Regions from separate parts of the Pseudomonas sp. WOUb67 genome, predicted to be linked through region 4. Evidence: riboswitches for the same ligand, from Rfam matches in the RefSeq annotation. Region 4 holds a riboswitch; each other region holds the start of a gene.
What was found. Region 4 has a riboswitch for cobalamin ahead of ABOC32_RS17180 (CbtB domain-containing protein). Riboswitches for the same ligand answer to the same signal wherever they lie in the genome.
Positions count from the first base shown of each region.

Region 1: another riboswitch for cobalamin. It lies ahead of cobW (cobalamin biosynthesis protein CobW); the one in region 4 lies ahead of ABOC32_RS17180 (CbtB domain-containing protein).
Region 2: another riboswitch for cobalamin. It lies ahead of ABOC32_RS21980 (TonB-dependent receptor); the one in region 4 lies ahead of ABOC32_RS17180 (CbtB domain-containing protein).
Region 3: another riboswitch for cobalamin. It lies ahead of ABOC32_RS21990 (ABC transporter substrate-binding protein); the one in region 4 lies ahead of ABOC32_RS17180 (CbtB domain-containing protein).

Region 1 covers NZ_CP170112.1:4,282,531-4,289,928, forward strand. The annotation lists gene cobN (cobaltochelatase subunit CobN) at 1-1,015, opposite strand, end outside; gene cobW (cobalamin biosynthesis protein CobW) at 1,019-2,086, opposite strand; cobalamin riboswitch at 2,187-2,403, opposite strand; gene ABOC32_RS19075 (glyoxalase superfamily protein) at 2,504-2,881, shown strand; gene ABOC32_RS19080 (hypothetical protein) at 2,878-3,240, shown strand; gene ABOC32_RS19085 (ATP-binding cassette domain-containing protein) at 3,409-4,986, shown strand; gene ABOC32_RS19090 (branched-chain amino acid aminotransferase) at 5,220-6,239, shown strand; gene ABOC32_RS19095 (multidrug/biocide efflux PACE transporter) at 6,435-6,863, opposite strand; gene ABOC32_RS19100 (LysR family transcriptional regulator) at 6,956-7,398, shown strand, end outside.
Region 2 covers NZ_CP170112.1:4,945,672-4,953,069, forward strand. The annotation lists gene ABOC32_RS21950 (TonB-dependent siderophore receptor) at 1-1,280, shown strand, start outside; gene thpR (RNA 2',3'-cyclic phosphodiesterase) at 1,288-1,833, opposite strand; gene lpxO (lipid A hydroxylase LpxO) at 1,988-2,887, shown strand; gene ABOC32_RS21965 (carboxymuconolactone decarboxylase family protein) at 3,143-3,487, shown strand; gene ABOC32_RS21970 (N-acetyltransferase family protein) at 3,566-4,135, shown strand; gene ABOC32_RS21975 (outer membrane beta-barrel protein) at 4,268-5,014, opposite strand; cobalamin riboswitch at 5,175-5,381, shown strand; gene ABOC32_RS21980 (TonB-dependent receptor) at 5,492-7,398, shown strand, end outside.
Region 3 covers NZ_CP170112.1:4,953,556-4,960,953, reverse strand. The annotation lists gene ABOC32_RS22025 (hypothetical protein) at 1-156, opposite strand, end outside; gene ABOC32_RS22020 (GNAT family N-acetyltransferase) at 287-784, shown strand; gene ABOC32_RS22015 (hypothetical protein) at 906-1,229, shown strand; gene ABOC32_RS22010 (OprD family porin) at 1,378-2,715, opposite strand; gene ABOC32_RS22005 (pseudoazurin) at 2,712-3,146, opposite strand; gene ABOC32_RS22000 (ABC transporter ATP-binding protein) at 3,164-3,952, opposite strand; gene ABOC32_RS21995 (FecCD family ABC transporter permease) at 3,949-4,965, opposite strand; gene ABOC32_RS21990 (ABC transporter substrate-binding protein) at 4,965-5,975, opposite strand; cobalamin riboswitch at 6,087-6,284, opposite strand; gene ABOC32_RS21985 (DUF1624 domain-containing protein) at 6,313-7,398, opposite strand, start outside.
Region 4 covers NZ_CP170112.1:3,812,966-3,820,363, forward strand. The annotation lists gene ABOC32_RS17155 (response regulator transcription factor) at 1-11, opposite strand, end outside; gene ABOC32_RS17160 (DUF1272 domain-containing protein) at 234-476, opposite strand; gene cobM (precorrin-4 C(11)-methyltransferase) at 543-1,295, opposite strand; gene ABOC32_RS17170 (cobalamin biosynthesis protein) at 1,329-1,718, opposite strand; gene ABOC32_RS17175 (CbtA family protein) at 1,718-2,404, opposite strand; gene ABOC32_RS17180 (CbtB domain-containing protein) at 2,414-2,602, opposite strand; cobalamin riboswitch at 2,697-2,920, opposite strand; gene ABOC32_RS17185 (TonB-dependent receptor plug domain-containing protein) at 3,100-5,574, opposite strand; gene ABOC32_RS17190 (LLM class flavin-dependent oxidoreductase) at 5,781-6,881, opposite strand; gene ABOC32_RS17195 (LLM class flavin-dependent oxidoreductase) at 6,908-7,398, opposite strand, start outside.

The sequences.
Region 1 (7,398 bases), 470 kb from region 4:
TGCGCCAGGCCATGTCTTTGAAACTGACCGGGCGGGTAATGATGCGCCCGTCCAGTTCGGGCAAGGCGATGTGCATGGCCAGGTCACGCGCACCCAGCCCCTGTTCGCTGGCTTCCCAGCCGGGCTGGTTGTCCTGCGCGCAGATGGCCTGCAGTACCGGGATGTCGCGGCGGAACGGGCGCAGGTTGGGGCGTTCGGGGCTGGACAGGGCAAAACCGGTGGTATTGACCAGCACTTCGGCACCGACTTCGTCCAGCCAGGCTTCGACCTGCTCCAGGCAGGCGCTTTCCTTGAGGCTGGCCACGGCGATCGGCAACGGGTTCAAGCCAGCCGCCTGCAGGCGCTGGCAGAACACGTCGATGAACCCGGTGTTGGCCGCCTGCAAGTGGGAGCGGTAGAACAGCAGCGGCGCCACCGGGTAGTCCGGGTGCCAGTGCGGGTACCAGTCTTCCAGCGCCACACTGCCCTTGGCCGGGTGATACACGGCGGTGCGCGGCAAGGGTTGCGGCTCGTCCCAGGCATAATCGCGGCCCAGCCACTGGTTGGCCAGGCAGTTGTACAGGTTTATGGCATTGGCCTTGCCGCCTTGGCGCAAGTAGTGCCAGAGGCGCTCGGCCTGCTCGCCCGTAACGGTGCCAAGGCGGGTCAGCTCCGGGTCCGGGCGGTCATCGCCCGGCACCATAATCAGCTGCACGCCACGGGCGGCCAGCTCGACCAGTTGCTCGACGCCATAGCGCCAGTAACCGACGCCGCCGTGCAGCGACACCAGAATGACCTTGGCATGGCGCAGCACCTGGTCGACATACAGGTCGACCGAAGCGTGGTTCTGCACCTGCATCGGGTTGGCCAGGCGCAGGCTGGGGAAGCCTTCAGGTAATTGCTCGGCGGTATCGGCGAGCAACGCCAGGTGCGAATCGCCGCTGCAGAGAATCACCAGTTCGGCGGGTGTCTGGCCGAGATCGGCAATACTGTCGTCCGGCACGAAGCCGCCGGGCTGGGTCCGCAGCAGGTGCATGGGTCAGGCGCCCAAGGCCTGGCGCAGGCGCGCTTCCAGCTGGGCAGCGTCCAGTTCCTGGCCGATCAGCACCAGGCGGGTGATGCGCGGCTCGTCGGCACGCCAGGCGCGGTCGAAGTGCTTGTCGAAACGGGTACCCACGCCTTGTACCAGCAGGCGCATCGGCTTGCCCGGGATGGCAGCGAAGCCTTTGGCGCGCAGGATGCCGAACTCCACCACCAGCTGGGTCAGGGCGTCGAGCAGCAGGCTTTCGTCAGCCTCCGGCAGGTCGATGGAGATGGAATCGAAGGCGTCATGGTCATGGTCGTCATGATCATCGCCGTCGTGGTGCGAATCGTGGTGGGTACGGCGGCCATCGATGTGTGCCTCGGACTCGGCGCCCACGCCCAGCAGCACCTCCAGTGGCAGCTTGCCGCTGCTGGCCTCGACCACCTTGACGGCCGGCGGCAGTTCTTCGGCCACTTCGGCGCGGACCTTGGCCAGGCCTTCGGCGTCGATCAGGTCGGCCTTGTTCAGTACCACCAGGTCGGCGCTGGCCAGTTGGTCAGCGAACAGCTCGTGCAGTGGCGATTCGTGGTCCAGGTTAGGGTCGAGCTTGCGCTGGGCATCGACCTGGTCCGGGTAGGCGGCGAAGGTGCCGGCGGCCACGGCCGGGCTGTCGACCACGGTGATGACCGCGTCGACGGTGCAGGCGTTGCGGATTTCCGGCCACTGGAAGGCCTGCACCAACGGTTTGGGCAAGGCCAGGCCGCTGGTTTCGATCAGGATGTGGTCCAGGTCGCCACGGCGGGCCACCAGCTCGCGCATGACCGGGAAGAACTCTTCCTGCACGGTGCAGCACAGGCAGCCGTTGGCCAGTTCATAGACGCGGCCGCTGGCTTCTTCTTCGGTGCAACCAATGCTGCACTGCTTGAGGATTTCGCCGTCGATGCCCAGTTCGCCAAATTCGTTGACGATGACCGCAATGCGGCGGCCCTGGGCGTTGTCGAGCATGTGGCGCAGCAAGGTGGTCTTGCCCGAGCCGAGGAAGCCGGTGACGATGGTAACGGGGAGCTTGGCCAGTGTTTTCATGTCGCATTGCCCTTGGCAGAGTGGCGCGGGCATGCAGGACGACAGCCGCGGGCCAGGTAGGCCGGGCTTGTTCGCCACCGGATCACCCCGCCCGGTTGAAAGTCGAAAACGTTGCGAGGCAGGTCTCCTGGCTTGCACCGTTCCATCTCCCCGTTCGGTTGAACAGCGGGCTGGCGGGATGACGCCTTCCCGCGCGTTGACGCAGTGGCTGTGTCGATCCGTTGTCGGTGCTTACAGTTGCGGGGGCAGCCGCGGCTTGTACCGCGTTCCCGTCTTAGCTTCGGCCTGGCCGAAGAACCTCGAAGTGGCAAGGCTACGCAGTGCCTGGCGGGTGGTCAACCATTGCTGCGGGCTGGCCGACCACAAGGGCTGCAACTGCGCTACAGTGGCACCTTTGCCCACGGTCAAGGAAGCCCCATGCCCCTCGCCCCCGCCATACCGGTACTGCGCATCTTCTCGGTCGACAAGGCCAAGGAGTTCTACCTCGATTTCCTCGGCTTCAGCGTCGACTGGGAGCACCGATTCAGCCCGGACCTGCCCCTGTATGTGCAGATTCACCGCGACGGCCTGATCCTGCACCTTTCCGAGCACCACGGTGATGCCTGCCCCGGCTCTACCGTGTTTGCCCGCATCGACGACCTGCGCGCGCTGGAGCGTGAACTGCAAGGCAAACAGTACGGCTACGCCCGGCCCGAAGCCGAGCGCCTGGACTGGGGCCTGCAGATGCAGGTGTACGACCCGTTCGGCAACCGCCTGCGCTTCTGCCAGCAGATTGATGACGAGGCCAACCCGTGAAGACGCTGGGCAAACGCGAAATGGCCCGCTTGGAGCGCGAGCTGGTGGCGTGCCTGACCGATGCCTGCGAAACCGCCAAAGCAGAAATCGTCGGTTTCACCTGGCTCACCCACCGCCTTGACCCTGAGGATTTCCCAGCCAGCCTGCGGATCACCTGGGTGTTCGAGCACGAGGCCGACAAAGCTGCTGCGGTGGCGGGCGAAGCAAAAGCGCGCATGGTGGCGCTGACCAGTCAGGCGTTGGACCACGCCGGCATCCAGCTGGATCACCCTGCCTGGCACGTGCGCTTCGACAGTGAAGAGGCCTGCGCACACGGCCACGGTGGCGACTGGGCCAAGTGCTTGCAGAAGCAGCGCTGAGGCCAGCTGGCGGGCGGTGCTTTACCCGCCCCCGGCGGTTCGTTAGGCTACGCACTCCCCTATTACGAGGTGTTCGTCCAATGCGCCATTGATGCCGCCGTCCGTTCGACGGCCAGTCTTCAGCCTCCGGTTCGCGCCGGAGATGTCGCGGCATTTGTGGAGTTGTGCATGACGAACACGTCAATCCTGACGCTGGACAGCGTCTCCTTGGCCTTGCCTGATGGCAGGCTGCTGTTTACCGACCTCAACGAAACCTTCGACCAACGCCGCACCGGCCTGGTCGGGCGCAATGGCGTGGGCAAGAGCCTGCTTGGGCAAATGCTTGCCGGCCAGCGCGAACCGAGCAGCGGCCATTGCCGGCGCTTTGGCCTTGTCCATCTACTGAACCAGCAGGTAATCGAACGCAGCGCCACGCTTGCCGATCTGGCCCAGGTGGGGTCGGTGATTGCGGCGCTGGAGCGCATCGAGCACGGCAGCATCAACCCCCAGGATTTCGACACCGTTGGCGAGCGCTGGGATATCCGCGAACAATTGCAGGTGCACCTGCAGCGCAACGGCCTGGGTCAACTCGACTGGCGCCAGCCCGCAAGCAGCCTGAGCGGTGGCCAGGCCATGCGCGTGGCGCTGGTTGGCGCATGGCTAAGCGGTGCCGACTACCTGATCCTCGACGAACCGAGCAATCACCTGGACAGCGACGCTCGTGCCCAGCTGCTTGGCATGATCGAGGCCTGGGACCGGGGTTTGCTGGTGATCAGCCACGACCGCAGCCTGCTGGCGCACATGGCGCGCATCGTCGAATTATCTAGCCTGGGGTTGCAGGCCTATGGCGGCAACTACAACTTCTATGCAGCACAAAAGGCTAGCCAGGCGGCACTGGCCGAGCAGCAACTTGCCCGGCTTAAGCAAGAACAGCAGCGCCAGGCCCGTGAATTGCTGCGCCAGCGCGAAAGCCTGGAACGCCATCAGGCCCGCGCCGGGCGCCAAGCCAAAAATGCCAACCAGGCCAAGATCCTGGTCGACCGCCAGCAGGAGCGCAGCCAGGCCACAGCGGGCAAGCAGCGCCGCGACCATCGCGATGCCCGCCAAGCACTGCTGGGCAAAGTGCATGACGCCACCCGCGAGGTCGAACAACACAGCGCCATTGCCCTGCACGCGCCCACGCCACAACGTCATGCGGGCCGGGAGGTGTTGGCCCTGCAGGCACTTCGCTTGCCCCGAGGCACCCGCAAACCGCTTGACCTGCGCTTGTGCCTGGGCCAGCGGCTGGGCTTGACCGGCGCCAATGGCAGTGGCAAGTCCACCCTGCTCAGGCTGCTGAACGGGGAGTTACCCGCACCGCCCGACCAGTTACGCCTCAGTGGCGAAACCGCCCTGCTCGACCAGCACTGCAGCACGCTACCAGGCCACATCAGCGTGCTCGAACACCTGCGCCGGGCCAACCCGGTGCTGGCCCAGGGCGAATTGCGCAGCCGCCTGGCACAACTGGGCCTGGATGCGGCCCGTATCGAACTGCCCAGCAGCCTGCTCAGCGGAGGCGAGCGGATGAAGGCCGCGCTGGCCGCCGTGCTGTACCGCGAGCGGCCACTCGACCTGTTGCTGCTGGACGAGCCCGGCAACCACCTGGACCTGCCGTCACTGGCAGCCCTGGAGCGCATGCTCGGTCAGTTTCGCGGGGCGCTGATGGTGGCGTCCCATGATGCGGTACTGCTGGAAAACCTGGCCCTGCATGGCTACCTGCATTTGTAGGAGCAGCCTTGTGCTGCGAAAGGGCCGGTACTGGCGACACAATTGCATCCAATGGACCGGCCTCTTCGCAGCACAAGGCTGCTCCTACAACGACCGCAGACCCAGAATAATGCATCGCAGGCTATCAATTCGTGACTGGCCGTTCCCGATCCGCGATGGATGTATTATGGTGGCGTGGTGCGCATATAACAGCAGCCCGAGCGATCGGGCACTTGCAAGACAATGAGGGTGTCATGAGCAACGAAAGCATTAACTGGGACAAGCTGGGTTTCGACTACATCAAAACCGACAAACGCTACCTGTCCGTATGGCGCAATGGCGAGTGGGACAAGGGCACCCTGACCGACGACAACGTCCTGCACATCAGTGAAGGCTCCACGGCCCTGCACTACGGCCAGCAGTGCTTCGAAGGCCTCAAGGCCTACCGTTGCAAGGACGGCTCGATCAACCTGTTCCGCCCGGACCAGAACGCCGCCCGCATGCAGCGCAGCTGCGCCCGCCTGCTGATGCCGCACGTGCCGACCGATGTGTTCATCGAAGCGTGCAAGCAAGTGGTCAAGGCCAACGAAAAGTTCGTGCCACCGCACGGCAAAGGCGCCCTGTACCTGCGCCCGTTCGTGATCGGTACCGGTGACAACATTGGCGTGCGCACCGCCCCCGAGTTCATCTTCTCGGTCTTCGCCATTCCGGTTGGCTCGTACTTCAAGGGCGGCATGAAGCCGCACAACTTCCAGATCTCCAGCTTCGACCGCGCCGCCCCACAAGGCACCGGCGCAGCCAAGGTCGGTGGCAACTACGCTGCCAGCCTGCAGCCGGGCGCTGAAGCCAAGAAGGCCAACTTCGCCGACGCCATCTACCTCGATCCGCTGACCCACACCAAGATCGAGGAAGTCGGTTCGGCCAACTTCTTCGGCATTACCGGCAACAACGAGTTCGTGACCCCGAAATCGGCCTCGGTGCTGCCAGGCATCACCCGCCTGTCGCTGATGGAACTGGCGCAATCACGCCTGGGCCTGACCGTGATCGAAGGCGACGTCGAAATCAGCAAGCTGGACCGCTTCATCGAAGCCGGCGCTTGCGGTACTGCTGCGGTAATCACCCCGATCGGCGGTATCGAGTACAACGGCAAGCTGCACGTGTTCCACGACCTGGAAAAGGTCGGCCCGGTTACCCAGAAGCTCTACAACGAGCTGACCGGCATCCAGAGCGGTGATGTTGAAGCACCGGCAGGCTGGATCGTCAAAGTCGCCTGAGGCGCATCAGCTGTATGAAAACGGGGCATGCCAGCAATGGCATGCCCCGTTTTTGTTGAAGGGGTTGATGACCCTGTGGGAGCGGGCGTGCCCGCGAACACCGGCGCAGCCGGTGCCATCCACCGCGTCGCCTGCTTCGCGGGCGCGCCCGCTCCCACAGGGAACGCGTGAGCGTTCGGACTTGCGAGCAGCAAGTTATGCCAGGCGACGCTGCATCAGCAGGTGCCGTGCTTTGTCAAACGCCCAGTTGTACAGCACGGTGTAGGGCAGAATGATCACGAAGAAGCCCAGTTCAACCATGAACGCTTGCAGCAGCGAAATATCCAGCATCCATGCCGCCACCGGCAGGCACCACACCACCAGCCCGGCCTCGAAGCCCAGGCCGTGCACAAAGCGCGCACTGGCCTTCCAGTGGATGCGCTCAGTCTGCACCCAGCGGTCGACCAGCGCGTTGTAGACCATGTTCCACAACATGGCGATCAGCGACAGGGTCACCGCCAGTGCCCCCGCCGTCGCCAGCGATTTGCCCATCACCCAGGACAACAGCGGTGCGCACAGCAGCACGGCGAATACTTCGTAGCCCACGGCGTGTACCAGGCGTTCGGTGAAAGAGACCGTTTTCATTGCAAATTCCATCCATTGCGTGAGTCGTGCTTCCTATTTTCTTTGATAGAACTGATACTCGCGACATAGCTACCATCGGTTTTATCAATACCATGCGCTACTCACCCGAAGCCCTGGTCGCCTTTGTTGAAGCCGCATCGCTGGGTTCGTTTTCTGCGGCGGCACGCAAACTGCGCAAAAGCCAGTCCACGATCAGCATCGCCATCGCCAATTTCGAGGCCGATATCGGCTGCCCGCTGTTTGATCGCAGTGGCCGCCACCCCACGCTGAACGAGGCTGGTCGGCAGGTGCTGAGCCATGTCGAAGCGATCCTGGACGCCAGCGCCCAGCTCGATGCCCTGGCGGTCAGGCTGGGGCAGAACGTCGAGGCGCTGGTCTCGGTGGTGATGTCGGACAGCTACAGCGTCACCTTCCAGGGCGCGGTGATGGCCCGCTTCGCCCAGCAGTACCCGCACACCGAATTGCGCTGCGGCCCGGCGGAAGACGCCGATGTGATCGACATGATCCAGCAGGGCCTGGCACACGTCGGCATTCT
Region 2 (7,398 bases), 1.1 Mb from region 4:
ACGAGGACTGGGCTTTCAAGGCGGCTGCAGTGCGCATGGACGAAACCAACACGTCGATCCACCAACGCACCCAGACTGTCGGTGAAGGCCTTGAGCCTGACGGCAGCGGCGTCGAGTATGCGGACTGGATCACCGACTTCCACTCCACCAAGCTGGGCCTGGACATGAACGTGGTCGGCCACTTCGACACAGGCTCTGTGGCACACGAAGTGACCATTGGTGGCAACTACTCCAAGCTCACCAGCGATGATGGTTACTGGCGCACGTTTGGTGGCAACGACAGCATTTTCGACATCGACCACGACCGCCCCGAGCCTAGCCGTGACAGCCTGCTTGCAGCGCCCTTCGGGCGTCACGAAAGCAGTGGCTATGATATTAGCCAGAGGGGCCTGTACGGCGCCTGGCGGGTCAAACCGACCGACCGCTTGACGCTGATTCTCGGATCACGGGTCAGTTGGTTCGACTACAGCTATGCAAGCACCACGTATCGCGGTCTGAACCCAGGCCAGGTGAATCCCACCAGCCGCATGACCGAAACGGGTGAGGTCACCCCGTATGCAGGTTTTGTCTACGACCTGACTCGCGAATGGGCCTGGTACGCCAGCTACACCGACGTGTTCGTACCACAAACCGAACGCGCCGTGGGCAATACGCCGCTCAAACCGGTGATCGGCAGCAACTACGAGACGGGCCTCAAGGGCGAACTGCTGGACGGCCGGGTCAATGCTTCGATCGCAGTGTTCCGCTACGATCAGAAAAACCGCGCCGTCACCGATACGGCCTCGGGCTTCGCCTGTGATGACTGGTACTGTTCCACCGCAGCAGGCAAGGTGCGCAGCCAGGGCGTCGAAGCCGAGATCAGCGGCGAAGTGCTCAGTGGCCTGCAACTGTTCGCAGGCTACACCTACAACACCACCAAGTTCCTCGATGACCCTGACGACAAAGGCCGCACCTTCAGCCAGTGGACACCCAAGCACATGCTGCGGGCATGGGCCGATTACACCCTGCCACTGGACGGCCAGCGCTGGAGCACCGGCCTTGGCTTCACCACCCAGAGCCACACCCTTGGCTACGAACGTACCTACACCGTGCCCGGCTACACCGTGTGGAGCGCACGCCTGGCCTATCAGCTGACCCCGGAAGTGAATCTTGCCGTCAACGCCAACAACCTGTTCGACAAGAAGTACTGGGTGGCAGGCTTCAACCAGCTCAATGGCAGCAACAACTATGGCGAGCCACGCAACTTCATGCTGACGGTCAAGTACACCCCGGACCTCTGACCCTGGGTCAGTCTGCCAGCGGCCACTGCGCCAAGGGCCAGTACGCGCCCTTGCGCGACTCGTACAGCGTGAAGTGGCGTGCCGTGAGGTAGAACTCCGGCGCGCTGCTGGCTTCGGGTGGTTGACCGCGGTAATCCCTGGACAGGGTCAAGTGCGGCCGATACTCCCGGTTGGCCGCCTCCACCCCCAGCGGCAGCAACGCCTGCTGCAGGCCGTACACCAGTTGCAACAGGGCCGGCGGTGCCTGCTGTGCCTCCAGCACCAGCGCGCCGGCCCGTTGCCACACCTGCAAACGGTCGAGCAACAGCCGCGGTGCCGTGCCCGGCAGCGCCAATTGATCGACCGCCGCACAGATCGCCGGCACCTGGGCGGTATCCACATCGCCGAGGAACAACAGCGTGACATGGAAGTTAGCCGCCGGCACCGGCTTGCCGCTGCGCAGGCTCAGACCCCGGCGCCACTGGGCCAGGGCACTGCGCTGGGCATCGCTGACCGGCAAGGCGAAAAACAGCCGTTTGAACGGGCTACCGCTGGGGCGTATATCCTGAACCATACCAACTCCCTGACGTGAAACGTTTGCGCAAGACTGTAGGGACACCAATGTCGCCCCGTCGTTTCGTAACAATAAGTACAAACTACCCCCATGATTGTTTATGCTGGCGAGCTTATGCCATGGCGCATGGCCATTTTTCGACAAGTAAACGTCCATGAAAATTGCACTCGTACTTATCTTCGTCCTCTCGATCGCCTATGTGCACCTGCGCGGTCGCGTTCGCCACAAGTTGACCCGCCAGCTGGGCGACCACTCCAGCTTCCTGGCCCCGGTCAACAGCTTCCTGTACCTGTTTTCCAAGCTCCCGGCCAAGCCTTACTTGCCGGTCGAAGCCTTCCCCGAACTGAAGCCGCTGCAGGACCACTGGCAGGAAATCCGCGAGGAAGGCCGCCAGTTGCTGCATGTGGGCGAAATCAAGAGGTCCGACAATTACGATGACGTCGGTTTCAACTCGTTCTTCAAGACGGGCTGGAAACGCTTCTACCTGAAGTGGTACGGCGAGAGCCACCCATCGGCGATGGCCCTGTGCCCACGCACCACCGAGCTGCTGCAAGGCATCGGTACGGTCAAGGCTGCCATGTTCGCCACCCTGCCACCGGGCGCCAAGCTGGTGCGTCACCGTGACCCCTATGCCGGCTCGTACCGCTATCACCTGGGCCTGGACACGCCGAACGATGACGGTTGCTACATCGACGTGGACGGCGAGAAGTACTCGTGGCGCGATGGCGAGGGTGTGGTCTTCGACGAGACCTACATCCACTATGCGGCCAACAACACCGAGCACAACCGCATCATCCTGTTCTGTGACGTCGAGCGCCCGCTCAAGTACCGCTGGGCAACTGCGTTCAACCGCTGGTTCAGCCGCAACGTCATGGCCGCCGCTGCCGCGCCGAACGGTGACGGCGACAAGACTGGTGGCATCAACCGGCTGTTCACCCGCATCTACAAGATCCGTGAACGCGGCAAGGCGCTGAAGAAGCGCAACCGCATGCGCTACTACCTGGAGAAGTGGGCAGTGGTTGCGGCGTTGGTGCTGGTGTTCATCTACATCTAACCGTTCAACGCACTCTCACCTGTAGGAGCAGCCTTGCGCTGCGAAGAGGCCATTGCAGCCGAAGATAATCTTTAGCCTTACAGGCCTCTTCGCAGCACAAGGCTGCTCCTACAAGGTGATGCGGCAGCCTGAGTGATGGTGCAAGACAGTCGCCCCGACAAGTACTGCTGTACACCCACCAAAGTACAAGCGTCGCACCTGCCACTCTTCGACTAGCCTGAAAGCTCCACTCGCAACCACCCCAAGGTGAAGACGATGAGCATGATGGACTGGGACGCCTACCGTAAGCAGTTGATGGCCGGCATCGGCGATCTCAAGCAACTCTCCCCCGACACCGTGGCCGGCTACATGACCGCCAGCGGTGCGGGGGCCAAGACCAACCACCTCGACGCCAAGACACGTGAGTTGATCTCGCTCGCCGTGGCGGTGACCACCCGTTGCGACGGCTGCATCGCCGTGCATTCGCAGCAGGCGGTGAAACACGGTGCAAGCCGCGAGGAAATTGCCGAAGCCCTCGGCGTGGCCGTGGCGATGAACGCCGGTGCTGCGCTGGTGTACTCGGCGCGGGCCATGGATGCGGTGGGCAAGGCCAACGGCTGAGCACAAACGGCGTCGCCGCCCTTGCGCGACGGCGCCGTGCCCCACAGACTTGGCGGCCCAGCCTTTGCAGGAACCCGCATGATTCACATTCGCCCCATGACAGCCGAAGACTTCGAGCGCTTCTGGCCCACCTTCCAGGCCATCGTCCAGGCCCGTGAAACCTACGCCTTCGACCCGGCCCTGAGCTTCGATCAGGCCCGTCAGCTGTGGCTGGAGCTGCCATCGCACACGCTGCTGGCCGAAGAGGATGGCGAGCTGCTGGGCTCTTACTACCTGAAGGCCAATGCCGCCGGGCCTGGCGCGCATGTGGGCAATTGCGGCTACATGGTGTGCGAGCAGGCACGCGGCCGAGGCGTGGCGCGCCTGATGTGCGAGCACTCGCAGAAGCTGGCACGCCAGGAGGGCTTTCTGGCCCTGCAATTCAACTCGGTGGTGGCCAGCAATGAAGTGGCGGTGGCACTGTGGCACACGCTGGGCTTCGAAACGGTCGGGCGCTTGCCCAAGGCCTACCGCCATGCCCGCCTGGGGCTGGTGGACTGCCTGGTGATGTACAAGTGGCTGGCGGATGAACCGGTGGTGGAGAAGCCGCCGCTGCTGATTGGGCGCAAGAACATCGAGGCACGGGTGTCGCGGCGTCGCGGGCGCTGATCTTCTTGAGCAGGTCTGGCCTCTTCGCGGGCTTGCCCGCTCCCACAGGTACTCCACTTTCCCCGAAAGGCGTGGATTTCCTGTGGGAGCGGGCAAGCCCGCGAAGAGGCAGGGCCTGCTAACCGCTCAACCTCAGAAAGCCAGGCCCACCTTCACACCAAACTCGTCACGCTTGAGCTTGGTGTTGTCTGCTGCTGGCGAGTCTTCATCCAGCTTGTATTCGGTGCGGGTGTAGTACACCCCGGCCTGCACCGGCATACCGCCCTGCTGGTTCATCAGCAACGTCACCTCGGCATACGGGTTGGTGCGGTCTTTCAGGTCGACCGTGTCGCTGCCAAAGTCGTCCACCTTCAGCCTCGCGCGGCCGTCCAGGGTATGGCGTGCGCCCACTTCCACCCGCAGGGTCGAGGCGTCGAACTGGTGGTTGTAGCCCAATGCCGCCTTGGCAAACGGCGACTTCACGGTGAGCTTGGTATCGAGGTCGTTGATTTCCGGCTCGAAGCGCGACCAGCTGTAACCGCCGCCCACGGTCACGTCGACAAAGTTGCGCGCGTCCAGCGCCGCACGCCAGCCAAGGTCCAGGTCGGCCTGGGCCTCCTTGAGCTTGTTGTCGTTCTTCTTGCCGAATTTGGCTTCGGCGCCGAGCTGGTAGATGAAGCCGGACTCAGCTGTCAGCTTGTTGCCGAAGGTGGCGAACACGCCGCCTTGGCCCATGTGTTCCTTGTCGCTCTCACTGCCACCTTCGAACTTGAACTTGTCGTAGCCGCCCTGCACACCGAGTGTGAACAGCGGGTCGGTGCTGGGCGCGGCGGTGGCCGCCAGCGGCGCGGCGATCAGGGCGAGCAGGCAGGTGTGGCGCAACAGTTGACGAGCAGGCATGCGGGAAGTCTCCATGACTTGATAACGAAAGGCGAACGTGCGGTTCGAGACAAACGTCGCCAAAAAAGTTCGAAAAAAAATCAGTAAAAACGCGCAACCTTGTGTTTTATCGCAGGATTAATCGCACGCCAACATTTGACGCCCCAGCGTTTCAGTGGTCAGATGCGCGCCAGTTTCAGGTGCCCTTCGCCGCCGCGCGCAGGGTGAAACGGGAAGCCGGTGCGTCGTGTTAGCCACGACAAGTCCGGCGCTGCCCCCGCAACGGTAAGCGAGCGAACCCTTCGAGATACCACTGTGCACAGGCATGGGAAGGTGAAGGTTTCATGCCCCTCGCAAGCCCGGAGACCGGCCTGGAGCGTCACTTGGCAACCCGCGGTGGGCGGGCGCAGGCCGGAATCCGTGCGCGCGCCTGGCTGCATGGTTCGCCTTTGCGTGTTTTCCACCGGGATCCATTCATTCCTGCAGCAGTGGAACGACATGTCCCGTAAGTTCAAGCTTCACCCCCTGGCGGCCTGCCTGGCCGTCGCCCTGCCGGCCTTGGCCGATGACCGTGACCCGCAGCCCCTGGCCTTGCCCTCCACGGCCATCACCGACACCCTCGACAGCCGCGCCATCGACCTGGCCACGCCGACCCAGGCAGGCTCGCGCCTTGGCCTCAGCGCCCTGGAAACACCGGCCAGCACCAGCAGCATCAGCGCCGAGCAGATCCAGCAGCGCAACAACCTCACCGTGCAGGATGCGGTCACGCGGTCGCCGGGCATCACCTTCGTCGGTTCCCCGGGCGACGGCGGCACCGGCCTGTCCGCCCGCGGCTTTGCCGGCCACAGCTCGGTGATGACCCTGTTCGACGGCGCACGCCTGTACACCGGTGCCGGCACCCAGACCTTCCCTGTCGACCCGTGGATGGTCGAGCGTATCGATGTGATTCGCGGCCCGGCTTCGGTAATGCATGGCGAAGGCGCCACCGGTGCGGTGATCAACGTGATCCCGAAAAAACCGTTTGCCGGTGAGGTACGCAACCACGTGCGCCTGGGCTACGGCTCGTGGGACCGCCAGCAGCTCGGCCTGGACAGCGGGGGCAGCCTCAGCGAGCGCCTGAGCTATCGCCTGACCCTCAACCAGCAGGCCGGCAACGGCTGGGTCGACCGCACCACTTCGCGCAGCCTGGCCCTGAGCGCCGCGCTGCGTTTCGATGCCAGTGACGACTTGAGCTTCACCCTTGCCCACGACCGTGGCGATGCAGAGCCGGCCAACTACTACGGCACCCCGCTGATCGACGGCCACTACCGCAGCAGCCTGCGCAAGAAAAACTACAACGTGCAGAACGACGTGCAGCACTACGTCGATGAGTGGACCCGGCTGACCACCGACTGGACGCTGAACGACCACGTCAGCGCCAGCAACCAGCTGTACTACATCAAGAGCCGCCGCCACTGGCGCAACGCCGAAGACTACAGCTGGGACGCCGAGCGCCAACAGTTGCAGCGCGGCAGCTACCTGGAGATCAAGCACAACCAGGAGCAGTTCGGCGACCGCCAGACCTTCACCTTCGACCACACGTTGTTCGGCCTGGCCAGCAAGACCGTGGTCGGCGCGGAGTACAACAAGGTCCGCTTCAACGTCGACAGCAACTCACCCTACAACGATGTGGGCGGTGATTTCATCGACCCTTGGCAGCCAGAGCCGGGCTGGTTCCACAGCGCCTCGCCCCTGCGCCCGCAAACCTTGTCCAGTACCCACACCTTCGCCCTGTTCGCGGAAAACCGCCTGCTGCTCAGTGACCGGCTGTCGCTGGTCACCGGCGTGCGCCGCGACCAGAACCACATCGACCGCACCAACCTGACCAACGACAGCCGCAGCGACCGCAGCCTGCAGGGTGGCAACTGGCGCGCCGGGCTGGTGTTCGCGGTCACCGACGACCTGTCGCTGTACGGGCAGTACTCCACCAGCGAAGAGGGGGTCAACAACCTCATCAGCCTCAACCCCACCCAGATGCACTATGACCTGACCGAAGCGAAGCAGACCGAAATAGGCCTCAAGCAGCGCTTCTGGGAAGGCCGAGGCGAATGGACACTTGCCGCCTACCACATCGTCAAGAAGAAGCTGCTGGTGGACGACCCGATCACCCACGAGAAGCAACAGGCCGGGCAGCAGACCTCCGATGGCCTTGAGGCCACCCTGGAACTGGCGCTGGCGCATCAGTGGCAGGTGTCGGCCAACGCATCGCTGGTGCGTGCCAGGTATGACGACTTCGACGAGATGGTCGGCGGCGTGGCGCAGGACCGTGCCGGCAACCGGCCGGCCAACGTGCCACGGCGTACCGCCAACCTGTGGTTGAGCAAAGGCTTCGGGCAACAGGTGGAAGCCGGCATTGGTGCGCGCTA
Region 3 (7,398 bases), 1.1 Mb from region 4:
GCCGAGCAGCGTGGCCATGCGCTCGATGTTGTGGGTGTAGGCATCCTGCAGCGGCAGCTGGGCGAGGATCTGATCTTCGCGGGAGGGCTTCTGGTCGCAGGCGGTGAGGGCGGCAGTCAGCAGCAGGGGCAACAGCAACTTCTGGAAGCGAGGCATGGCGTGGCCTGGTCGGGCAGTGAAGGCTGCCGATTATACCGGTGTCCGCCTGGCCACGACGAGCTTTGTGATTTGCCTTGAACGGCGCGCTGAGGTAGAACCGTGCCCTCCAACCACTGCCAGCAACCCCATGCCGAACTGCACCCTGCAACCTGTGGCCCGCGCCGCCATTGCCGAAGTCGTGGCGTTTGTCGATAGCGCTCGCCGCGAGCTGTTCCCGATGCTTGCGCAGGCGCCATTGCCGCACGACCTTGCGCATTTTGCCGACACCTACCTGGACGGCGCGGGGTGCTTTCTTGAGGCGCGTGATGACGGGCGGCTGGTCGCGGTGATCGGCTACGTGCCCTATGACCACCGTTTTCCCCAGCTTGATTATCACGGCGAGCGAGTGGTCGAAGTGGTGCGCCTGTTCGTGCTGCCGGCCTACCGCCGGCATGGCCTGGCTGCCGCGTTGTTCGGTGCGTTGCGCGAGCGGGCGGAGCTGGCGGGTATCGACTGCCTGTACCTGCATACGCATCCGTTTCTGCCGGGTGCGATTGCGTTCTGGGAGCGGCAAGGGTTTGCGGTGGTGGATGTGGAGCAAGACCCGGTCTGGCAGACCACGCACATGCACGTGCGATTGCCCTGACCTGTGGGAAAGCGCCTACAACGGCGCTTTTGGCGTGATCGACGCGTTCATTTCAAAACCGGCCCGGCTTGCTTACCTTCCCCTGTGACGGCTTGCTCACTGCACCCGAGGGAGACTCACGATGCCATACATGGCCCTGTACAAACTCAAACTGCTGGACGAATTTGAAGACCGCATCGACCTGTGGACCTTTGCGGATTTTGAAAAAAGGCTGATAGAACTGTGGCGGGGGGCGACCTACCATGACGCCAAGGGCATCATCAATGCGGCGCACAAGGAACGCCGGTGGCCGAGGGTGGTGAAGCGGTATCTGCTGACCAATTACAAGGTGTTTGGCAATGTCAGTTCGGAGCTGGAACGGGCGTTTGCCGAGGTGCTGATTGCAATGAATGAGCAGGAGCGGGCCGAGTGGGGGTTGTTGCCTGCGGGTAGCTCGGTTGCCTGATCTAGCTTGGGGCCGCTTTGCGGCCCTATCGCGACACAAGGCCGCTCCTACAGGGATCGCGAAAAGCCTGGACTGCGCGGTCCCTGTAGGAGCGGCCTTGCGTCGCGATAGGGCTGCAAAGCAGCCCCAACCCAGGCAACCCGGTCTATCAGAACCCCCCCGACAACGGCCACTCCACCGCCAAGCGTATCTGGTCCCCGTCCAGCTCAGCCTGCGCCGTGTTCCCCCGGTGCACGTTATGCCTCACCGAGAACGTCGTCCCCTTGGCCTTGCCGCTCTGCACCACATACCGCGCCTCCAGGTCGCGCTCCCAATGCTTGCCACCCTTGCCATACCCCAGGTACGCATACCCGCCGTTGGGGTCGACATGCGTGCCGTCGATATCGAACCCCCGCACGTACAGCGCCGTCAGGTTCAGCCCCGGTACGCCATAGGCCCCCATGTTCAGGTCATAGCGTGCCTGCCAGGACTTTTCGTTCGGTGCGTTGAAGTCCGACATCTGCACGGCGTTGGCAATGAAGATGGCCCCTCGCGTCACGTAGTCGAAGGGAGTGTTACCGTCTACCTGCTGCCAGCCCAGGCTGAAACCGTGCGGCCCCTGGTTGTAGCGCGAGACCAGGCTCCAGGTGGTGTTGTCGATGCGCCCGGACAGCGCCTTGCCGGTGTCTGTGGTGCGGTAAAGGTTCAAGTCCAGGCTGACGCTGCGGCGGTCATCCAGGGCGTGGGTGAGGGTGCTGCCCAGGTAGTGCTGGTTCCAGCTGTCCTCGTAGCGGGAGGTGTACAGGCTGCCGCTGAACGCTGCCCCAGGGTTCCAGACCACGCCGGCCAGGTCGAAACTGTTGCCCTGTTTGCCATTGGAGTAGTTCACCGCAAAGCCTTGGTCGTGGCTGGAGGCATTGCGGTCGGCGTTTTCGTTGAAGTGCCCGGCCACCAGCTTGAGCGTGTCGAATTCGCTGCTGGTGAAAAAGAACCCGGTGGCGGTCTCGGGCAGCAGGCGGCTGTCGGAAGAGCTGAACACCGGGGTTTTGACCCGTTGCTCGCCGTAGGACAGCACGGTATTGGACACCCGTAACTTCAGCGCCGCGCCCCCACGGCTGTATTCGTTTTTCGGGTGCCCGTCGTTATCCACCCCCAGCAGGCGGGCTTTGCCCACGCGCCCGCCACCACTGTCCAGTTGCACGCCCAGGTAGGCATGGGCATCGACGCCGACGCCGATCAGGCCCTGGGTGAAGCCGGACTGGAATGTCCCCATCAAGCCGTAGGCCCATTCCTCAGCCTTGCCATTGCGTTCGCTGCGCGGTTTATAGGCATTGCGCCCGGCACTGTTGCGCCCACCGTGCTTGTAGTCGCGCTGGTCGAATACGCTGCGGTTGAGGATGCTCCAGCTGCTGTCTTCGACAAAACCGTTGCTTTGCGACTGCGCGGAGTCGGCCAGGGCAAAGGGCGACAACCCCAGCAGCGGCAGTGCCAACATGAGCCGGCTCATCGTGCGGCCTCGAGCTTGTGCAACTGGGCCGCGAGGCGGGCTTGCGCCCGTGCAGGCAAGCTGGCGGGTAATTCGGCAGCCGGCGCATCGCCCACCTGGATCACCATCACCATGCCCATCGCCAGGTGCGGAATGCACTGGATGCCGTAGACGCCCGACACGCTGAAGGTGTGCTCGAACGGCTGGTTCAACTTGCTCTTGAAGGGTTCGGCGCCGGGGGGCAGCAGGCCGGGCACGCTGGCCGCATTGTGCCCGCTCTGGGTGGGCAGAAAGCGCACGGTGTCGCCGGGGGCAATGCGCAGGTGGTCCGGCTCGTACACCATCGCGCCTTCGCTGCCGCGGTTGAGCATTTTCACTTCATGCACTTCAGCCAGTGCGGCGGGGGCAAGTAGGGCGGTGGCAAGCAGCAGGGCGACAGGGCGCAACAGCATCGGTAGAACTTCCTGGTTCAGGGGGCGCGAAAACGCAGGATGCGCGCGCCATCGAAGGGGTCGGTGAGGTAGCGGGCCTGCACGCCGAAGGTGCACAGCAGGCGCTCGGGCGTGAGGACTTCAAAGGGTTTGCCAAGGGCAACCAGGCGGCCCTTGTCGAGCACCGCGACGCGGTCGCAGGTGAGTGCCTGGTTGAGGTCGTGCAGGGCCACCAGCGTGGTTACCGGCAGGGCTTGAACCTGCTGCAGCAGGCTGAGCTGGTGCTGAATGTCCAGGTGGTTGGTCGGCTCGTCCAGCAACAGTACCTGTGGCCGTTGCGCCAGGGCGCGGGCGATGTGCACGCGCTGGCGCTCGCCACCCGACAGCGAACCCCACAGGCGTGTGCGCAGGTGCAGGGCGTCTAGGTCCGCCAGGGCCTGCTCGACGATGGCACGGTCCTCCCGAGAGAACGGTGCCAGTGCTGACAGCCACGGTGTACGGCCCAAGGCAACGGCATCGAACACACTGATTGCATCGAGGGTATCGGCCTGTTGCTCAACCAGCGCCAAGGCCTGGGCAACACGGCGCCGGGGCAGCTGTGCCAGCGGTTCGCCCAGCAGTTGCACGCTGCCGCTGGCCGGCTTGCGCAGCCCCGCGAGCAACTTGAGCAGTGAGGACTTGCCGGAGCCATTGGGGCCGACGATGCCCAAGGTCTCACCCGCCACAACGCTAAGCTCGATATCGCGCAGCACGGTATTGCCGGCCAGTTCCAGCCCCAGGCCCTGGCAACTCAGCGGTGCAAGCTGTACAGCGGTCATGACTGTCATGAGTGCCCTCGGCGGCTGACCAGAATCAGCGCGAAGACGGGTGCACCGATCAGTGCGGTGACCACGCCCACGGGGATCACCTGGCCCGTGATCAAGGTGCGCGAAAGAATGTCGGCAGCAATCAGGAACAGTGCACCGCCCAGTGCGCTGGCGGGCAACAGGCGGCTGTGCCCGGGGCCGAGCAGCAGCCGCAAGGCATGCGGAATTACCAGCCCGACAAAGCCGATGGCGCCGACGATGGACACCATCACGGCCGTGACCAGTGCCGTGCAACTGATCAGCAGTAACTGGGTGCGCCGCACCGGGATGCCCAGCGATGCAGCCGAATCGGCGCCGAAGGTGAAGGCATCCAGCGCGCGGCGGTGCAACAGGCACACCACCAGGCCGAACAGCGCCACCGGTACGGCCAGCCACACGGAAGGCCAACGCACGCCGCTGAGATTGCCCAACAGCCAGAACAGAATGCCGCGTGCCTGTTCGGCGGTGGCCGACTTGGTGATGAGAAAGGCGGTGAGGGCGTTAAACAGTTGCGAGCCGGCGATGCCGGCGAGGATCACCTGCGCGTTGTTGCTGCCTGGGCCGGCCGCGCGGGCCAGTAGCAGCACCAGGGCGAACGCTGCCAACGCACCGATGAAAGCGCCCCCGGACATGCTCAGCGCCAGGCTACCCAGGCCCAGCAGGCCGACCAGCACTGCACCGGTCGAAGCGCCGGCCGACAAGCCCAGCAGGTACGGTTCGGCCAGCGGGTTGCGCAGCAGCGCCTGGAGAACCACACCACAGGTGGCCAGGCCGGCACCGCAGGCTGCCGCGACCAGTGTGCGGGTCAGGCGGTAGTTCCAGACGATGCCGGCGTCGATCGGGTCAACCGGGTAGCCGGCCTGCCACAGGTGGTTGGCCAGCACCTGGCCGACCACGCTGGGAGACAGGTTGGTCTCACCGATTGCAGTGCCGGCCAGCAAGGCGGCCAACAGTGCCGCCAGGGCGACAGCGATGCAGGGTAACAGGCGAATCATCACTGGGCCGCTTTACCGCTGGCGAAGGCTGCCGACAAGGTTTGCAGGCCGCGGAACAGGCGAATGCCGGCCTGCATGGCGTCGGCGTCGAGGACGATGATGCGGTTGTGCTTCACCGCGTCCATGTTGCGGGTTACCGGGTCGTTACGCAGGAAGTCCAGCTTTTTCTGGTAGTCGTCGGCGGGGAAGCGGCGGCGGTCCATGCGGGCGATGATCAGCCAGGTAGGGTTGGCTTTGGCCAGGGTTTCCCAGCCAACAGTAGGCCACTCCTCGGTGGACTCGACCACATTGCGCACGCCCAGGGTGCGCAGCATGAAGTCAGCGACACCCTGGCGGCCCGCCACGTAAGGGTCGATGTCGAGGTCGGCGCTGGAGAACCAGAACAGTGCCGAGGTGGCGGACAGGTCCTTGCCGGCCAGTTGTGCCTTGGCGCTGTCCAGGCGGCCTTTCAGCTCGGCGTTCAGCGCAGTGCCACGGTCCTGCACATCGAAAATCTCGGCCAGCTGGCTGACGCTCTTGTAGATGCTGCTGACCTGGAACGCCTGCAGGCGGGTACCGTCGGCGCCGACCAGGTTGTCCTTGCCTTCGCAGTCCGACGGCAGCAGGTAGGTGGGTATCTTCAGTTCATCGAACTGCTCGCGGGTGCCCACCACGCCCTGGGCGCCGACCATCCATTCGAACTGCACGGTCACCAGTTGCGGGCGCTTGCCGACCACGGCCTCGAAACTGGGGTCATTGTCGGCCAGGCGCGGCACCTTGGCGTTCTGCGCCTGGTACTCGGGCAACACGTTGTTGAACCACAGCGAGGTACCCGCCAGCTTGTCGCCCAGCCCGAGTGCGTAGAGCATCTCGGTGCCGGCCTGGCCGATGGTGACGGCGCGCTGCGGCGCCTGGGCGAAGGTTTGCGGTTTGCCGCAGTTCTCGACCGTCAGCGGGTAGTGGGTGGCGGCAGCCTGGGCCAGGCCAGTGAGGCCAAGGCCGGCGAGCAGGGTGGCGAAACGGGGCAGCATGCTGGGCGATCTCCTATCGGACAGTTCGGGTGAGGAACGCACGGACAGGCATCGCCGAGCCCCCGCCGATGGCAGGGGCAACACTGATGGCCAATCCCGGACACCCCGCCGGTTGGTAAATGTAGGCCGGCAGGTCTCCTGACTGGTGCGTCATGGCCCGGCTCCGGCCTTCCCGGGCGTGTGGCCCAGTGGCATCGATGGAGCAGGCTCGGCACCTACAGTTGCGGGGGCAGTTCCGTTTGGCCCGTATTGACGGGCCTGGGATTCCCTATTAATTCCGTGGTGGAAACCGGCGGCCCGCATGGTAGACCATCGCGCCGCCGGGTGAAAACGCTTTTCAGAAGTACTTCAGCCAGGTGATGTCGCGGCGGCGTGCTTTCAGGCGAGCGAACCCGCGCACCGGCAGGTACAGCGAGACCGCCAGCAAGGCAGCGCCCAGCCACACCGCCGCGATGCCGTCGAAGCCGAAGTAGTCGCCATGGTTGAGGCCGAACAGCGCCACGCTGGCCAGATACAGCAGCTTCAGCACGTACAGGTGCAACAGGTAGAAGAACATCGGTGCTGCGCCAAACACCGCCAGTGCGCTGATCCAGCGGGCCTGGCCGGCGCGCTCGAAGGCGCGCAGCAACAGCAGGCCGCAGCCCAGGGTGAGCGCCAGGAACAGCAGTGACGGCGGGTATTTGGTGATGTTGAAGAAACTCATCACGGTTTGGGTGAGGGTTGGGTAACCGCTCCACGGCGCCTCGCCGTAGCCGTTGAACAAGCGCAACACGACAAACCCCAGCAAGGCGATCAGCCCAGCCAGCAGCAAGCGCTGCTGGCGTTGGTCGGCCGTGCTGCCACGGGCAAACCAGGGGCCCAGGCCATAGCCCAGGGCGATGACCCCGATCCATGGCAACACCGGGTAGGAGGTGCGCAGGCGCAGGTTTTCGGAGAACTCAAGCCAGCCACGGTCGTGCAGGATGGCCCATGGCACGTGCAGGGCGGACTCCACGCCAAAGTGCAGGCCGTCGAGCAGGTTGTGGCCGGCAATGATGACTGCGCCCAAGGCGAGCAGGGCGGCACGTGGCAGCCATACCAGCAGCGACAGGGCGATCATGCTGACGCCGATGGCCCAGATGACTTGCAGGTAGATCACGCTGGGGGGCAGTTGGAAGGTCCAGGCGAAGTTGACCAGGGTGAATTCCAGCACTACCAGGAACAGCCCGCGCTTGAACAGGAATGCCGAGACATCGCCACGGCCCTGGTGTTTTTCGCCATACAGCCAGGCCGACAGGCCGGTCAGCAGGACGAACACTGGCGCGCAGAGGTGGGCCAGGGTGCGGCTGAAGAACAGCGAAGGCTCCGTGGCGTCGATGGCCATCGGGTCGCTGACCTGGCGGTGCAGGAAGAAGGTTTCGCGGACGTGGTCCAGAAGCATGAA
Region 4 (7,398 bases):
ACGGTTGTCATGTGGAAAACTCCTGTCGAGATGTGGTCCGCTTCCTGGAACACTCAGGAATACGTCTGCAAGTGGGTTAATCGGAAGCGCTGCAAGATACGACCAATCCCGAGGTTTGGTAATGCCGAGTATAGAAGTGTTGATAGTCCGCGCGCTTGTTGTTGAAAATTCCTACAAGCAATGGGAAAGACATCACCCTATCTAAGCGGCAATGCCTGGTTTGAGGTGTGGCGTCAGGCGCAAGCAACGTGTGCTTTGTTCACGCGCTGGGTGGCCGCGGGGTTATTCATCAGCGCCTGGCCCACCCGCGTCGGGCGGGCCACCAGCTGGCCGCTACAGTTCGGGCAGCGGCCCTGGAAGCGGGTGTCGGCGCAGGCGCGGCAGAAGGTACATTCGAAGGAGCAGATCAGCGCATCGGGGCTGTCGCCCGGCAGGTCGGTATCGCAGCACTCGCAGTTGGGGCGTAATTCCAGCATGGGTGTGACTCCTGTTCGCAGGCGGGAACCCGGAGTCTGCTACGCCCGTGGCAATGCTGGCAATGCTCAGTCGCCAGGGCGATACAGATGGGCGTGCCCGGCACGGTACAAGGCCGACTCGGCGAATGGCGTATCCCCGAGCACGTGGCCCACCAGGATCAGCGCCGTGCGGCGAAAATCCTTGGCGGCAACCCTTTCGACGATATCGCCAAGGGTGCCGCGCACCCAGTCCTGGTCTGGCCAGGTGGCACGATGTACCACCGCCACCGGGCAGTGCGCACCGTAGTGCGGCAGCAGTTCTTCGACGATCCGCGACAGGTGCTTGACCCCCAGGTGAATCGCCAAGGTGCTGCCATGGCGCGCCAGGTCGCCCAGCTGCTCGCCGGGCGGCATTGGCGAACTGTCGCCATAGCGGGTGAGGATCACCGTCTGCGCCACCTGTGGCAGGGTCAGCTCGCAGCCGAGCAGGGCAGCGCTGGCCGCCGTGGCGGTGACCCCGGGGATGATCTGGTAATCGATGCCCAGCGCCTGCAGATGGCGGATCTGCTCACCGATGGCGCCGTACAGGCTGGGGTCGCCGCTATGTACCCGGGCCACGTCCTGGCCTTGTTCGTGCGCACTGCGCATGGCGGCGATGATCTGTTCCAGGTGCAGTTCGGCACTGTTGATCACGGTCTCGGCCTGGTGGCCTTCGAGCACGGCAGCAGGCACCAGTGAGCCGGCATAGATGATCACCGGGCACTGGCGGATCAGCCGTTGGCCCTTGACCGTGATCAGTTCCGGGTCGCCGGGGCCGGCCCCGATGAAGTACACCGTCATGGAAAGTCCTTGCGGGAAAGAGGAGCGAATTGTTCAGCAGGCCAGGGCGAGGGTCGCCGGGCCCAGTACTTGGCGGGTCAGCAGCAACCGGGCTGTGCTGCCGGGCCGCTGGCTGGCCAGGGCCAGCGCCGTGCTTTCGGCCACACCCCAGCAGCCACTGTGGGCATGGGCTGTGGCAGAGCGGTGGCTTAGCAGCGGCTCAAAGGCTTGCAGTTGTGCGCCATGGTACAGCACCAAGGGCAAGCCAAGGCGTTCGGCCAGTTGCTGCAAGCCGGCTTCGTCGGCCTTGAGGCTGATACTGGCAATGCCGCGCAGGTCGGCAAGCGCCAGGCCCTGGCTAGCCAGGGCTTGGAGCAGCAGGGTATGCAGGGTATCCGCCGGGCAACCCCGGCGGCAGCCGATGCCGGCGTAGAACGCTGGCATCAGGCCTTGCTGGAGCGGCGGAACAGCCACGCACTGAGCAGGCCCAAGGCCACCCAGAAAGCAGCGTTGGTCAGCCAGGAGGCCATCTTGAACTGGGTCTCCAGTGCTTCGGGGGCCAGGCTTTCATGTACTTCGGGCTGTGGAGCGCCGATCACATGGGGGATTACCAGCAACACGGCGCCCAGCGCCTTCAGCAGCCAGTGGCGGGCGAACACCAGCAAGGCCAGGCCAAGAGCGGTGGCGCTGGCCGTGCCAATCCACCAAGCCTGGCGTTGCCCCAGGTCGGCAGCAGCAGTGCCGGGCAGCTCCGGTGGCAGCCCCAACGTCGGGGCCAGGCAGAACACAGCGAACCCGGCCAGGCCCCACAGCGCACCGGTGCCGGCACGCTGCGGTTCGCGCAGGCTGTACAGGGCGGCGAGAATCAGGGCGAAGCCGACTGCGACCACCAGGTTGCCCCCGGTGGTGGACAGCACCCGCTGCCAGCCGTCTTCCGGCGACCAGGCTTCGGCGCTGTGCTCATGGGCGGCCACTTCTCCACCATGTTCGTGCTGTGCGGCCGGGGCCGAGGATTCGTAGGTTTCCGCCTCAAGAATCAGCGGGGCGACCCAGAAGCTTTGCAGCAGGGTCAGCAGCAGGGCCGCAAGCAGCCCGCTGAAGCCCGCGGTACGGGCAATGCGCGTGATCATCAGGCGTACTCAGTGGCAGGGGAAGGCGGCGCTGTGGCGGGTGTCGTGGGCGGCGTTGTGCACGGCCTCGATGTGCGAGAAACCGGCGAAGTACACCAGGCACAGGCCCAGCAGGCTGGCGCCGACGGCGACGACGACGCGCTGGCTGAGGGTGACGGGTGTGGCAAGGCTGTGTTGCTTGGTGCTGGTGACGGGCATGACGCGTTCCTCTGCTTTTTGTGGGCAACGGGCAAGCGCGGCATCCCTGATGCGTGACCGCCCAGGGGAATGCAACAGCGCCCGCCCACCGCGGGGTGTTCATGAACGCCAGGCCGGTCTCCGGGCTTGCGAGGAGGAGCAGGGCTCCTGCAAAGCGTCACCTTCCCATGCCGGACTACAAGGCACAGTGGTACAGACACTTCACTCGCTTACCGTTGCGGGGGCAGCACCGGTCTTGTCCGGCCCTGCTGGAGGGCCTGGGACGCACCGGTTTCCCGTTTCACCCCCTGTGGGGGCACCTGAACGTGAGGCATAAGGAGACCATGGGGCGGGCTTTGCGTCAATTGCCAAGTACCGAGGGCGCAACGCACACCTGTGGGAGCGGGTTTACCCGCGAACACCGGCTTTGCCGGTGCCATGCACCGGGTTGGATTCTTCGCGGGTGAACCCGCTCCCACAGAGGTGTGCGCCAAGCCAGGGACAGGCGTGCAGCTGCTTCAGAAGTCATAGGCAAGCTTGGTGTACCAATAGCCGCCACCCGGGTGGAACGGCGGGTTGCCGTACGCCGCCTGGTTGCCGTTGGCGTTGTACACGCCGTTCTTGTCGGGCCGCACATTGAAGATGTTGGTGCCGCCCACACTGACGGTCAGGCTGTCGAACAGCAGGTAGGACAGGTCCAGGTCGGTGATCCACTTGGCGCCGAAGGTGCGGTCCTGGGCCTGGTTCTGCTGCCAGGTCTCGACTTTGCCGTAGCGGGTGGTCTGCAAGGTACCGGTGAAGTTGCCCAGCAACCACTGGCTGCCCAGCACCCATTTGGTTTTCGGTGAGGCTGCCACCAGGTCGCCTTCGCGGCCATGGCCGACCACGTCGATACCGGCAGCGGCCAGCGCTGCGGGCGTACCCCGGGTGCCGCGCACGGTGGTCTTGTTCCAGTTGAAGCCCAAGGTCCAGCGCACATCGCCCCAGGCACCGAACTCGCTGGTGTGGTCACCCACCAGGTCGAGGCCGCGGGTGCGGGTATCGAAGGCGTTGGTGTAATAGTTGATCCAGGTGGTGCGCGCCAGGCCCAGCGATTCGAGGATGTCGCCAATGGCACCGGCTCCGTTCTGCCGGTCGTAGAGGTTTTCGGTCAGCAGGATGCGGTCGTCGATGTCGATCAGGTAGGTGTCCAGGGTAACGCTGGTGCGGCGCGCCGGTTGCCAGGTCAGGCCAAGGCCGGCGTTGCGCGATTTCTCCGGGTCGAGCTTGTCGCCGCCGAATGCCAGCGCGGCGGCACTGCCGGGCGCGACAGTGCGGCGCAAGGCCGGCACCACATTGCCGTCGGCGTCCAGCGCGGTGCGGTTGTCGCTGACCGTGTAGCCGCTCTGGGTCAGCGACGGTGCGCGGAAACCGCTGCCCAGGGTGCCGCGTACCGCCACGGTTTCGCTCAATTCGTAGCGTGAATTGAGCTTGAAGCTGGCGGTATTGCCCGAGTCGTCGTCGTAGTGCTCGACCCGCGCGGCGGCGCCCAGGTACCAGCGCGGGGTCAGGTCCAGGCCGAGGTCGAGGTAGGCGGCATAGTTGTTGCGCTTCACATCGGCCTCGTCTTCCGGGCGGATGGTCAGCGCAGCCTGGGCGCCCACGGCGGTCTGACCGTTGGCCAGCGCGTACAGCGGGTTGGGGCGCCCGTCGGCCAAGGTGGCCGGGTAGGTGTAGGGCCCGACGCTGTAGGCGATGGGGTCGCCGGCGAAGGTCTGGAAGCGCTCCCAGCGGTGCTCCAGGCCCGCCGAAACGCGGGTGGGTACCGCCAGGCCGAACAGGCCGTCGAAGGCGCGGGTGATGTCCAGGTTGTTTACCCACTGGTCGAACTGCAAGGTTGCCAGGTCATCGAACGAGGTTGGCGAGGCCGGGCCGTAGGTGGGGTTGATGGTCAGGTCGCTGGACTGCTGGTTCTTGTTGCGCCCGCAGGTGGTGGACAGGTCCCAGTCCCAGGCACCGGCGGCGCCTCGGGCGCCGAGCAGCCATTGGTAGTCGGTGTCCTTGATGTTGTTGAGCGGGAAGTAGCCGTCTGGGAACAACTCGGGGATCGAGGCGTTGCTGTTGGGCAGGCGGTAGTTGTTGAAGGCCTCGAGCTTGCGCTCGGCATAGGTGGCGAACGAGTACAGTTTCAGGTCGTCGCTGATGGGCAGTTCGGCGTTGTAACCGAGGTTGAAGGCACGCAGATCGGGGTCGCCGTTTTTCACCGCCCGGTGGTCCCAGGCGGCCTGGCGGTCGTCTTCGAAGTAGGCGCGGTAACCGGGGGCAGCCTTGTCGATCCAGTTGGCGGTGCCGCGCTTGCGTGCCTCCCCAGACAGGTGCAGGAAACCGCCGTCACCCAGGCTGAAGCCCTGGTCGCCGGCCAGCTTGATGGTTTCGCCCTGGCCGCTGTACAGCTGGCCGTAGCTGCTTTCGTAATGGCCACCACTGCTGGTGCTCTTGAGGATGATGTTGATCACCCCGGCCACTGCATCCGAGCCGTACTGGGCGGCGGCGCTGTCTTTCAGGACTTCGATGTGCGACACCGCACTGACCGGGATCATGTCGATATCCACGGCGTTGGCACCGCTGTTGTCGGTCGAGCCGCTGGCCGGCACAGCGCTGTTGTGGCGGCGTTTGCCATTGACCAGCACCAGGGTGTAGGCCGGGCCCAGGCTGCGGTTGCTCAGCGGCCGCACGCCGGACTGGAAGCCGGCGATGTTGGTGCCGAAGTTGAACGAGGGCAGCAGTTTGGAAATGGCCTCGGACAGCTCGGCGCGGCCGCTACGCAATAGCTGCTCGCTGCTGATCACGTCGATTGGCGCCGGGCTGTCGGCGACGGTGCGCTGGTTGCCTCGCAGGCCGGTGGAGATCACCGTGACGGTGTCCAGGCGTTGTTCTTCGGTGGTTGGCGCGGCGTCGGCCAGCGGGGTGAGCAGGCAGGCAAGGGGCAGGGCGAAAAGCGGTGTTCTAGACATCATGTCCTCGGAATACGGTGGAGCACGCAGGCGAATAGGCGCCAGGCCCTGATAAGGCTGGCGTGAGGGGTGTGGGAAAGTGTTTTGCCTGTGCCGGCCTCTTCGCGGGTAAACCCGCTCCCACAGGGATATCACTGCCTTCAGGTCTGGCGAGAACCTGTGGGAGCGGGTTTACCCGCGAAGAGGCCGGCGCAGCGAGCAGAGATCTAGGCTGTGCGGGTGCTGCGTCCAGCCTCATGCTGTTCAACCAGCGCTCGAATGCGAGGTATCAGGTCCTGCCCATACTCCACCGCATCACGCAACTGGTCGAACCCACGGAACAGGAAGGTAGTAACCCCCAGTTCGTAGTACGCCAGCGCCGCCTCGGCGACTTGGTCCGCAGTCCCCACCAACGAGGTGGAGTTACCTGCACCGCCACCCAGCGCCGCAATCTCGGTCCACAGCCGGGTGTCATGCACCTTGCGCTGGCTGGCCAGCTGCACCAGGCGTTCGGAGCCGGCGTTGCTCTTGCCGAAGTTTTTCTCGCGGCGGTTGCCCTGGCGGATGCCGATACGTTCCTGGGCATCGGCCAGAATACGCTCGGCGCGGGCCCAGGCTTCGGCCTCGGTGCCGCCCAGGATCGGCCGCAACGACAGGCTGAAGCGGATGTGCTTCTCGCGCCCGTAGCGGGCGGCAGCCTTGCGCACCTTGGCGATGCGCTCGCGTACCTGCTCCAGCGGCTCGCCCCACATCATGTAGACGTCGGCGTGCTTGGCGGCCACTTCGACTGCGGCGTCTGACGCACCGGAGAAGTAGATGGGCAAATGCTGCACCGGTTTGACCAAGGTCAGGTTGTCTTCTACCCGGTAGTGAGTGCCCTGGTGATCGAAAGGCTCCTGGCGGGTCCAGGTGTTGCGCAGCACCTGCAGGTATTCATCGGTGCGGGCATAGCGGGCATCCTTGTCGAGGAAGTCGCCATCGCGCTGCAGGTCGCCGCTGTCGCCGCCGGTGATGACGTTGATCGAGGCCCGGCCCCGGCTCAGTTGGTCAAGGGTGGCGAACTGGCGGGCAGCGAACGTTGGCGCCTGGAAGCCCGGGCGGTGGGCGACCAGCAGGCCGATCCGCTGGGTAAGCGCTGCCACGTAGCTGGCCAGGATCATCGAGTCTGGCGCACTGGTGTTGACTGCCAGCAATGCCTTGTCGAAGCCGCCATATTCCTGGGCCTGAGAGAAGGCCTTGATGAACTCCAGATCAACCAGCGGGCCACGAGGCGCCTGGGATTCGCTGCTTTCCTGCGGGCCGATGAGGCCGATGAATTCGAGGCTCATGAAACAAACTCCTTGTCTGGGTGGGCTCAGGCAACCGCTGCCTGGTTGCGGCGCAGGGTGTTGCGGTTTTCTGGCACGCTGAGGCCGAAATTGTCGCGCAGGGTTTTACCGGTGTACTCACTGCGCACCAGGCCACGGGCTTGCAGCAGCGGCACCACGTGCTCGGTGAAGTACTGCAGGCCGTCCGGTAGCAATGAGTTGATGATGAAACCGTCGGCAGCACCGTTTTCGAACCAGTGTTGCAAGGCATCGGCAACCTGCTCCGGGGTGCCGACGAAGTCCCTGCGTGGGCGCGAGAAGCGCAGTGCCAGTTCACGCAGGCTCAGGCCCTCTTCACGGGCCAGTTGCTTGAGCTGGTCCGAGGTGCCCTTGTGGCTGTCGTTGCCCAGGGTACCGAGATCGGGGAAGGGCGCATCCAGGTCATGCTGGCTGAAGTCGTAGTCGTTGAAGGGGCGACCCAGGGCTACCAGGGCATCCTCGATGCTCACCAGGTCGACGGCCTGCTGGTAGCGCTGCT